DNA from 3 places in the Massilia sp. TWR1-2-2 genome. Region 1 is predicted to be linked to each of the others. Evidence: predicted binding sites of a transcription regulator. Region 1 holds the regulator's gene; each other region holds the start of a gene.
The links. The regulator sigma-54, encoded in region 1, starts transcription at its own class of promoters, with help from an activator protein. The targets are predictions, from matches to a motif close to TGGCANGNAANCTGCTTT.
Positions count from the first base shown of each region.

Region 2: a site for sigma-54 is predicted at 2,113-2,130, ahead of ACP7DD_RS02810 (PEP-CTERM sorting domain-containing protein). Genes of this name have one in related genera too.
Region 3: a site for sigma-54 is predicted at 1,809-1,826, ahead of ACP7DD_RS22755 (ammonium transporter). Genes of this name have one in related genera too.

Region 1 is NZ_JAFCWM010000015.1:74,484-77,981, forward strand. It holds gene ACP7DD_RS15745 (enoyl-CoA hydratase/isomerase family protein) at 1-476, opposite strand, end outside; gene hpf (ribosome hibernation-promoting factor, HPF/YfiA family) at 595-948, opposite strand; gene ACP7DD_RS15755 (RNA polymerase factor sigma-54) at 1,016-2,497, opposite strand; gene lptB (LPS export ABC transporter ATP-binding protein) at 2,500-3,252, opposite strand; gene lptA (lipopolysaccharide transport periplasmic protein LptA) at 3,252-3,498, opposite strand, start outside.
Region 2 is NZ_JAFCWM010000002.1:193,293-196,790, forward strand. It holds gene ACP7DD_RS02800 (hypothetical protein) at 1-1,358, opposite strand, end outside; gene ACP7DD_RS02805 (hypothetical protein) at 1,589-1,927, opposite strand; gene ACP7DD_RS02810 (PEP-CTERM sorting domain-containing protein) at 2,161-2,808, shown strand; gene ACP7DD_RS02815 (M13 family metallopeptidase) at 3,143-3,498, opposite strand, start outside.
Region 3 is NZ_JAFCWM010000033.1:26,439-29,936, forward strand. It holds gene ACP7DD_RS22750 (Zn-dependent hydrolase) at 1-520, shown strand, start outside; gene ACP7DD_RS22755 (ammonium transporter) at 572-1,759, opposite strand; gene ACP7DD_RS22760 (zinc-dependent alcohol dehydrogenase) at 2,047-3,207, shown strand; gene ACP7DD_RS22765 (allantoate amidohydrolase) at 3,257-3,498, opposite strand, start outside.

The DNA.
Region 1 (3,498 bases):
CGCGACAGGAAATAGCTGCCGCCGACATCCGGGAACAAGCCGATGTTTACTTCGGGCATCGCCATCTTGGTGCCGTCGGTAACCACGCGCAGGCCGCGCGGACCCGCTTCAGCGATGCCGAGGCCGCCGCCCATGACGACGCCGTCCATCAACGCGACGTACGGTTTCGGGTAGTGATAGATCAAATGGTTGAGGCGATATTCCTCGGTGAAAAAGTCTTCCAGCGAAGCGCTGCCGCCGGTGGTCGGCGCGCTGCCGACGTCGTAGAAGAAACGGATGTCGCCGCCGGCGCACAAGGCTTTTTCGGAGGTGCTGCGAAGCACGACAGCGTCGACCTGCGGATCGTCGCGCCAGGCCAGCAGCGCGTCGGTCAGCGCGCGCACCATGTCGAGCGACAGCGAATTGAGCGAACGGGGACGGTCGAGCGTGATGACGCCGGTGCCGTTGGCAACATGGGTTTTGACGAAGTCGGTCATGGTGTGCTTGTCGATGTTAAAGCTGCATTCTAGCGCACGCCAGCACCTCATCCGTGCAGGGTGAAATCGAATTGAAAAGGGCGCCGTGAAGGCGCCCTCGCTTGCTCGATCGGCCGGCTTACGCAGCGGCGATGATCTCTTCCTCAGGCAGGTGCTTGATGGCCTTGTGGCCATGTTCCTGCAGCTGGGATTTGTACTTCATGACCTGGCGATCGAGCTTGTCGATCAGTGTGTCGATCGCCGCGTACAGGTCGTGCGACATGCTGGCGACATTGACCGTCTTGCCCGGCAACCGCAGATTGACTTCGGCTTTTTGCCGCTTTTCTTTTTCAGTAAGATTGTCAACTGTGAGGATCACGGCAATGTCGATGACTTGATCGAAATGTCGCTTCACTCGCTCCAGTTTGGTTTGTACGTAATCGCGGATGGCTGGTGTCACTTCAAGATGATGTCCACTGATTGTGAGATTCATACACACTCCTTTGATGATGTCGCTTCCTGTTCATGCGTCATAAGCGCAGAGGAACATCGTAAAAACTTTACAGACTTTTCCTGAGAGTTACAGGTGGGATCTTCAGCGCTTCGCGGTACTTGGCGACTGTGCGCCGCGCAATGACCATTCCCTGTTCCCCCAGCATGTCTGCAATCTTACTGTCTGATAGTGGGTTTTTAGGGTCTTCTGCTCCTGTCAGTTGCACGATGAGTGCCCGTATCGCCGTCGAGGATGCTTCTCCTCCTGCTTCAGTGGCGACGTGGCTACCAAAAAAATATTTCAACTCAAACATTCCATGCGGTGTCAGCATGTATTTCTGAGTTGTGACCCGAGAAATAGTACTCTCGTGTAAACCCAGTGTATCAGCAATTTCACGCAGCACAAGGGGGCGCATGGCAACTGCGCCGTGGGAAAAGAAATTGCGTTGGCGCTCAACAATAGCTTGCGCCACGCGCAGGATCGTATCGAAGCGCTGGCGCATATTCTTGATCAACCACTTGGCTTCCTGCAACTGCGCGCCCATCTGCCCTTCGCCCTTGCCCTGCTTGAGCAAGTTGGCGTACATGCTGTTGACGCGCAGCCGCGGCATCACGTCGTGGTTCAATGTCACCGTCCAGCCGCTCTTGGATTTGCGCACGATGACGTCCGGCACCACGTAGTCTGACGCACCTGAACCGAACGCGGCGCCCGGGTGAGGATTGCACTGGCGAATCACGCACTGCGCCTCACGCAGGTCCTCGTCGTCGCAGTCGAGCGATTTTTTCAGCTTGTTGAATTCGCGCTGGGCAAACCACGTCAGGTGGTCCGTGACAATCTTCAGCGCCATGCGCCGCGTGACCATCGGTACGCCCGGCATGCGGCGGATCTGCAGCGCCAGGCATTCGGACGCGTTGCGCGCGCCGACGCCGACCGGATCAAAACTTTGCAGCAGCGACAGCGCCGTCTTCAGTTCATCGAGATCGAGTTCGAGTTCGGGCGGCATGCGCTCGAAGATCTCTTCGAGCGACTCGGTCAGGTAGCCGTTGTCGTCGAGCGCGTCGACCATCAGTTCGACCAGCGCGCGGTCGCGCACTTCCAGCACGGCCAGGCGCATCTGCTCCATCAGGTGGTCGCGCAGGGTCACCGCGGACGCTTCGAGCTGCGGGCGCGAGTCCTCGTCGTCGGGCGCCTTGTTGCGGGCGGACTCGCCCCAGTCGTCGCTGTCGGCGCCGCTTTCGGCCGGCGCGCTGTCGACGTCGCCGCCCTCGCCTTCCGCCGCTGGCGCATCGGCCGGCGGCGCATCCTGCGCGCCTGGCTCGGGCGCAGCTTCACCGGGCGCGGCGCTCGAGCCGATGGCGCCGTCGGCGAGCAGCCGCACCGAGTTGTCCAGCGGGTCGTCGAGCCGCTCGAGCAGCGGATTGTCCGACAGCAGATGCTCGAGTTCCTGGTGCAGTTCAAGCGTGGACAACTGCAGCAGGCGTATCGACTGCTGCAGTTGCGGCGTGAGCGCCAGGTGTTGCGAGGTCCGTAGCTGGAGTGACTGTTTCATCGCTACATCCGGAAGTGTTCACCGAGGTAGACGCGCCGCACCGATTCGTCTGCAATGATGTCGTCGGGGCGGCCCGACGCAAGCACCGCGCCCTGGTTGATGATGTAGGCGCGGTCGCAGATGCCGAGCGTCTCGCGCACGTTGTGGTCGGTGATCAGCACGCCGATGCCGCGCTCCTTGAGGAAGCGCACGATGCGCTGGATCTCGATGACCGCGATCGGGTCGACGCCGGCGAACGGCTCGTCGAGCAGCACGAAGCGCGGATTGGTGGCGAGCGCGCGCGCGATCTCGACCCGGCGCCGTTCGCCGCCCGACAGCGACAGCGCCTGGTTCTCGCGCAGCTTCTCGATCTGCAGGTCGGCCAGCAGCGTGTCGAGGCGCTGGTTGATCTGCGCCTTGGTCAGCGCCTTGCCATCGACCTTCTGCAGTTCGAGCACCGCGCGGATATTGTCTTCCACCGTCAGCTTGCGAAACACCGACGCTTCCTGCGGCAGGTACGACAGGCCGAGCGAGGCGCGGCGGTGAATCGGCATGCTCGAGATGTCGACGCCGCTGATGTCGATCGAGCCGGCGTCCGACGGCACCAGGCCGACGATCATGTAGAACGAGGTAGTCTTGCCGGCGCCGTTGGGTCCGAGCAGTCCGACCACTTCGCCGCACTCGACCTGCAGCGAGACGTCGCGCACCACCAGGCGCTTGCCGTAGCTCTTTTGCAGGCCGCGTACGATCAGGGTACTGCCGCAGCTTTGTTCCATTATTGTTTTCCTGGGGCCGGAGCCGCCGGAGCGGGCGACCTGCGCGAGTCGATGATCCACTCGACGCGGCCGCCACCGGTCTTGCTCTCGCCCGTAGCGGTATTGGTCGTGGTGACAACTTCCTTGCGGCTGTCATACGAAATGAACGCGCCTTCAGAGCTGCCGGTTACCCGCGTGCCCTCCAGGTTGCGGACCTTCGCCCTGCCCTTGAGCTTGACCACATCGGTCTTGTCGTCGTATTCGATG
Region 2 (3,498 bases), on a different contig from region 1:
GCCATGAAGCCCATCGACGGGTGGTGCGGCAGATCCCACACCGGCGGTACGGTGCCCGATGCGCCAGGCGTGTAGCTGCTGATGGTCGACGCGCCCGTGTTGGACAATCCGGCCGACGGGCCGCCGTTGACAACCAGGTTCGGGTAACTCGAAAATCGCAGCGGCCGCAGCGTTTTTTCGTCGCGGTAGTGGGTGCCGAAGCGGCCAGCACTGTAGGCGTTGATGATCACCGCAGCGTAGGCGCGCGTGTCGTTGCTGGCCAGGTATAAGACATCCCATTCTGGCAGCAGTCCAATAGCGCTCTGATAGCCACCCATCCCCATGGCGTTCGCGTAATTGCCCTGTTGCAGCGGCGTGTAAGTCGTCGGCAGGCTGCTCCACACTGCTGCGGTAGCGGGAATGTTGGCGCGATAACTTGGCACCAGGCCAGTCGCCTGCAGATAGCCTTTCTCGTGATTCGGCGTCACCACCGGGGTGTTTCCGAGCCAATGGCTCAACGCGCTACCTGACGTCAGCACGGTGCGGCAATGGTTCGGCAGGTCGATCGCGCCCTTGAACCGGTCGGTGCCGCCCAGCGTGAACGTGTAGATGGCGCTCTTGCTGACTGGGTTGGCCACGTTGAGGTAGCCATTTTCGATCCACGGCAAGATCTCCACGGCGCCACCGCGGTACAGGCGCACTTCCAGCCAGCCGACCAGGTGCGGGTCGGTGCCGACAGGCTTGCGATATACCCATGAGCTCATGAAAGGACCGTTGACCCAGGTTTTGAACGGGGTGGCCCAATCGGCAGCCGTCCAGGACACCATGCCGAATGCGCCGGCGTTGATCGATGCAGTCACACCCGTGACGCGCAGGTTTTCGGTCGTCAGCAGCGGTACCGTGCTGCCGACGCCAACGTTGAGCGTGACAGTCAGCGGAACGCCGGCGGACAGGGTTGCACGCCCCGAAATCAGCGCGAATTTAAGCGATCCGTCCGGCCAGGTATTTTTCCAGACGACCTGAAGATCAGTGATGCTGCCGACTACCCGGGCGCCGGCTGCCACGTCGCCTGGCTTGAACGCATAGCCAAGCGAGAACGGCTGGCCGCTGCCGGCGACTGCCGAGGTCAGCTGGAAAGAGGCGAAGCCGGACGACGAACCCGGGTTCGTCGCGGTGATCGCGCCTGCCAGCAAGGCGTTAGCCCGCGGCTCGGCCGCTTCGACGGCCGTGCCGCCACCGCAGCCTTGCACCGCCAAGGAGGCGGCGCTGGCGGACAACATGGTCATAAAGCGGCGTCGGGTAAGTCCGTCATCGGCGGCGGGACCGGCGACCGCGTCGTGCGGTAGAGCCAGGTCGATAGGTTTGGAAAAGGAGTTCATGGCGTTTGCCTTTTGGAAATATGCGGGATTTTGACACTTGACGAGCTATGCGCAGGGAACCTGGACGCAACGTAAATAGTTGCCATTTGGATCAACATGTTGGGTAATTTCAATAACTCTACCGGCAAGTCTAACACATGCTTGCCGCATGAAAAGAGTCAAATCGCCCCGGAATGAATGATGCCAAGCCACCACAGCATCAGCTACGACTAGGACAAATGGGTCATTTATTATACGCAAATTGGCGGAATGGCGAAAACGACGTGCTTGGTAATGAAGCAATTGAATTGCTCGAATGCCAATGTATATATTGCAATGCTTCGAGAGGCCGACGGTTCCCGTCGACGCTGGGGCGACATCGTGAAATATTTGGCGTGCGAAAGCGGCTTAGGGTCAGCGTGGGAACGGTGGCTGGGAGAATTGCCTTGGAAGTTCCGGACGCGCGAACTTGTTCGAGTAGCCGGTCTTGCAGGTGAACTGATCCCCGCCAGCACGGTGCCGTTAAAGGTGAAGCGCTCGTCGACGAATGGCTTAGAGAGCAGGTTGGCATAGCTGCTGATCAGGCGCATCTGTAACACCCCTTCCAGGTGTCATGCGAGGTCTCGTTTTACACCCGCGCAAAAACCTTCAGTTTGCTCGGCTTGCTGACTACTGGCTGGAACGTTCTGCGATTTGCTGTCGGTGAACCTTACAATCCCCGGCAGTTATCCGCCGAAAAATTTATAAGTGATTGATCTACAACCTTTTTTGAATCAGGCACAAGAATTGCTTGTCAAGTACGCAAATACTACGGGAGCAAGCTATGAAATTTATTAAAATATTATGTGGGGTGCTAGCCTCGCTTGTCATCGCCGTGTCCGCGTCGGCTGCGATCATTTACGAGAATGGCTCGCTCAACGGTACCTACTTGGCTCAATCGATCAGCCCGCCGCAAACAGTCAGCAACTCATTCACCATTTCGAGCGCGACGCAGGTGACCGGCGTGACGCTGGGGTTGTGGACGCTTCGGGGCACGCTGCCTGCGACGTTGGATTATTCGTTCGGCACATCCGCATTCGCTGCGGACCTTCCTGGTGGGTCAACCCTGCTGACCAATGTATTTGCTTTCAATAACGGCCAGTTCGACGTTTATCTATCGAGTTTCGCTGTCAACCTGACGGTCGGTGCCGGCGAATATTGGCTCACCTTGGGCAACGGGCGCAATAATGCGAACGCGGAGATTTTTTGGGATACCAACTTTGATGGACTGTCTCGCGCTCAATATCGCAACGACGTGGACGCTGGCCCGCTCGAAAATTCGCAGTACTTCCAGCTCACTGGCGGCGCCGCTACCGACCCCGGCCCAGGTCCGAATCCACAACCGGTTCCCGAGCCGGGCTCGCTGATGTTGTCAGCTGCCGGCATGATCGGTGTTGCGGCGTCGCGCCGGCGCCGCACTGCGGCCGCGTAGGAAGAAAAAGGCCGGTGCTTAAAACACCGGCTTTCCGCATCCAGCCCATCCGGCCCACATGAGGTTGCAATCCTTCGCCATTGTGTAGATGAACGCGCGCAGTCAAGGACCAGCGGAACTTGACCATGTACTGTGCAGGCCTGTCTGCAGCGTCCCAGCGCCGCACTGTCGTGTAACCAGTGCGCGACCATCGTGCTCAGGTCCATGAGCATATGGCGGGCTGCTGGCCGGCGGTGTCAGTCTCTTCATCCTCGGCTTTACGGTGCATTGGACCGCCAGCTTCGCTGTGCACACAGCTTTTCAATCCACTGCAACCCCACGCGGCTCTCGAGGCCTACCAGATAATCACACGGTCCTTCGGCGCCAGGTACATCTTGTCGCCCGGTTTGACCTTGAACGCCTCGTAGAACGCCGGCTGATTCATCATGGTGCCGTTGGCGCGGAACTGGCCCGGCGAGTGCGGATCGGTCTTGACCTGCACGATCTGCTGCTGCTCGCGCATCTTCGCGCGCCACACCTGGCCGAAGCCCATGAAGAAGCGCTGGTCGCCGGTCAGGCCGTCGATCACCGGCGCCTTTTTGCCTTTCAACGACAGCTTGTACGCCTTGTACGCGATCGCCACGCCGGAGTTGTCGCCGATGTTTTCGCCCAAGGTCAGTTCGCCGTTGACGTTATAGCCCGGCAGTGGGC
Region 3 (3,498 bases), on a different contig from region 1:
ATCGACCCGCATCATGCAGGAAGTGGTGCAGATCGCGAACCGCTATCCGCCGTATGGGCGCGGGACGGTCGGCATGGTGCAGCTGTTCCCGAACAGCCGCAACGTGATTCCCGGCGAAGTCAAATTCAGCATCGACCTGCGCAACGTGAACGACGAGCTGCTGGACACGATGCACGAGGAGATGCTGGCGTTTATCGACAAGACGCGCGCGGAGAGCGGCCTGGCGATCAGCATCGAGCGCGTGTCGTACTATCCGCCTTGCCCGTTCCATGCCGATTGCATCGGCGCGGTGCGGGCGGCGACAGAAAAGCTGGGCTATTCGACGATGGATGTCGTCTCCGGCGCCGGTCACGACGCCATCTACGCCGCGCGGCTGGCGCCGGCCGGGATGATCTTCGTGCCGTGCAAGGACGGCATCAGCCACAACGAGATCGAGGACGCCCGGTCGGACCACCTGGAAGCGGGCTGCAACGTGCTGCTGCACGCGATGCTGGAGCGCGCCAGGGTCGTCGCCACCTAGCCAGTACACGCGAAACCGTCGTTCCCGCCTCCGCGGGAACGACGGCTGGCGCTACTCCGGCGTCGCGCTGATCTTGTGTACCGACAGGTCGGCGCCGTCGAACTCCTCCTCCGGGTCGAGGCGCAAGCCGACCGTCGCCTTCAGCAATCCATACACGGCCACTCCACCGGCGCCGGCGATCACTATCCCCAGCACGGTGCCGGCCAGCTGCGACAGCAACGACACGCCGCCAAGCCCGCCAAGCGCCTTGCTGCCGAAAATCCCGGCAGCGATGCCGCCCCACGCGCCGCACAGGCCGTGCAGCGGCCACACGCCCAGCACGTCGTCGATCTTCCACTTGTTTTGCGTCCACGTGAACATCGCCACAAAAATGACGCCGGCGACGGCGCCGGTGGCCAGAGCGCCGAGCGGATGCATCAGGTCCGAGCCGGCGCAGATCGCCACCAGGCCTGCCAGCGGGCCGTTGTAGACGAAGCCCGGATCGTTCCGGCCCATCACCAGCGCGGTGAGGGTGCCGCCGACCAGCGCCATCAGCGAATTGACGGCGACCAGGCCATTCATCTTGTCGAGCGTCTGCGCGCTCATCACATTGAAGCCAAACCAGCCGATCGTCAGGATCCACGCGCCGAGCGCCAGGAACGGAATGCTCGACGGCGGATGCGCGGCCATGCCGCCGTCCTTGTGATAGCGCCCGCGCCGCGCGCCGAGCAGCAGGATCGCCGGTAGCGCCACCCAGCCGCCGACCGCGTGCACGACAACCGAGCCGGCGAAGTCGTGGAACTCATGGCCGAACAGCGACTGGAACGCGGCCTGCACGCCGAAGCGGTGGTTCCAGGCGATGCCTTCGAACAGCGGATAGATGACGCCGACCAGCAACGCGGTGGCCATCAGCTGCGGATAAAACTTTGCCCGTTCGGCGATGCCGCCCGAGACGATCGCCGGAATCGCGGCGGCAAACGTCAGCAGGAAGAAGAACTTCACCAGCTCATAGCCGTTCTTGTCGATCAGCGTGTCGGTCGCGCCGAAGAAGTTGATGCCGTAGGCGATGCTGTAGCCGACGAAGAAGTAGGCGATCGTCGAGATGGCGAAATCGACCAGGATCTTGACCAGCGCGTTGACCTGGTTTTTCTTGCGTACGGTGCCAAGTTCCAGGAATGCGAAGCCGGCATGCATCGCCAGGATCATTATGCCGCCAAGCATGATGAAAAGGGCGTCTGCCCCATTTGTGTGACTGTTCATTACTAAAAACTCCCCGAAATCGTGCGGTTCTCCGCCGGTGGATCAATGATAAGCAAAAAACGTGCCATTTCAGTGCGGCGATTCCGCGCCAATGTGGCGACTACAAACGTGACGCGCACCACTGAGTCGCGGCGGTGCACCGCAATGGTGCTTTCTACGCACCATCTCTTCGTAGGCAAATACCTACGGCGACAACCGTGATCCGCTGACAAAGTAGCCGCGACAATATTGTTAGGCTTGCCATACATCCGGTGTGTCAAGCCGGGCAACCACCTCAGGAGAAAGCAATGCGAGCGCTCACTTACCATGGCAGCCACGAAGTCAAAGTCGATACGGTCCCTGATCCAATATTGAAAGAGCAGGATGACGTCATCCTGAAGATTACCGCGACGGCAATCTGCGGTTCGGATTTGCACATGTACCGCGGCAAAATCCCGGCAATGAAAAGCGGCGATATTCTCGGCCACGAATTCATGGGTGAAGTGGTCGACGCAGGACCGAAAGTGACTGCGCTGCAAAAAGGCGACCGCGTGGTGGTGCCGTTCGTGATCGCCTGCGGCAGCTGCTTTTTTTGCGACATGGATCTGTACTCCGCCTGCGAGACGACCAATCCGGACCGCGGTTCGATCATGAACAAGAAGAGCCTGCGTTCAGGCGCGGCGCTGTTCGGCTTCAGTCACCTGTACGGCGGCGTGCCGGGCGGTCAGGCGGAGTATGTGCGGGTGCCAAAGGCAAACGTCGGCCCGATCAAGATTCCGACCAACCTGGCCGATGAACAGGTGCTGTTCCTGTCCGATATCCTGCCGACCGGTTATCAGGCAGTGCTCAACACCGGCGTCACCAAGGGCGGCTCGCTGGCGATTTTTGGCGCCGGGCCGGTCGGCCAAATGGCGGCGGCCAGTGCCAAGATGATGGGGATCGACCGCATCTTCATGGTCGACCATCACAAGTACCGGCTCGACTTCGCCACCGAAACCTATGGCGTGGTGCCGTTCAATTTCGATGATGGCGACGCCGCCGAATTCATCCTGCAGGCGACCGACGGGCGCGGCGTCGATGGCGTGATCGACGCGGTCGGCTTCGAAGCGAAAGGCAGCAAGATCGAGACGGTGCTGACCGACCTGAAGCTCGAAGGCAGCAGCGGCAAGGCGCTACGCCAGTGCATCGCGGCGGTGCGGCGCGGCGGCATGATCAGCGTCCCTGGCGTGTATGCGGGGTTCATCCACGGCTTCCTGTTCGGCGATATATTCGAGAAGGGCATCGGCATCAAGGCCGGCCAGACGCACGTGCAGAAGCACATGCCGGAACTGCTGAAGGCGATCGAGGAGGGCAAACTGCATCCGAATGCGATCATCTCGCATCGCATGAAGCTCGAGCAGGCTGCCGAGGCGTACAAGATGTTCGACAAAAAAGAGGACAACTGCAGGAAGGTTGTGCTGACGCCGTAGGCTACGCAAGCTAACGGGGTCCTCGCAGATGCGCGGACCCGATTGCGTTTCAGGAGCCGCGCGGCTTGAAATTGCGAAAGAAGTCGAGCAGCACGCGCGCTGCCACGTCGGCATCGTCGGCCGTCATCGTCTCGAGCCGGTTGTGGCTGATGCCGCCGTTGCCGCAGCGCGTGAACAGCATCGCCACATCGGTCATCTTCGCCATCGCCATCGCATCGTGGCCGGCGCCTGACGGCAGCTCGTAGCGCGGCAGGCCCGCCCGTTCGACCGCGGCGCCCAGCTGGTCCATCA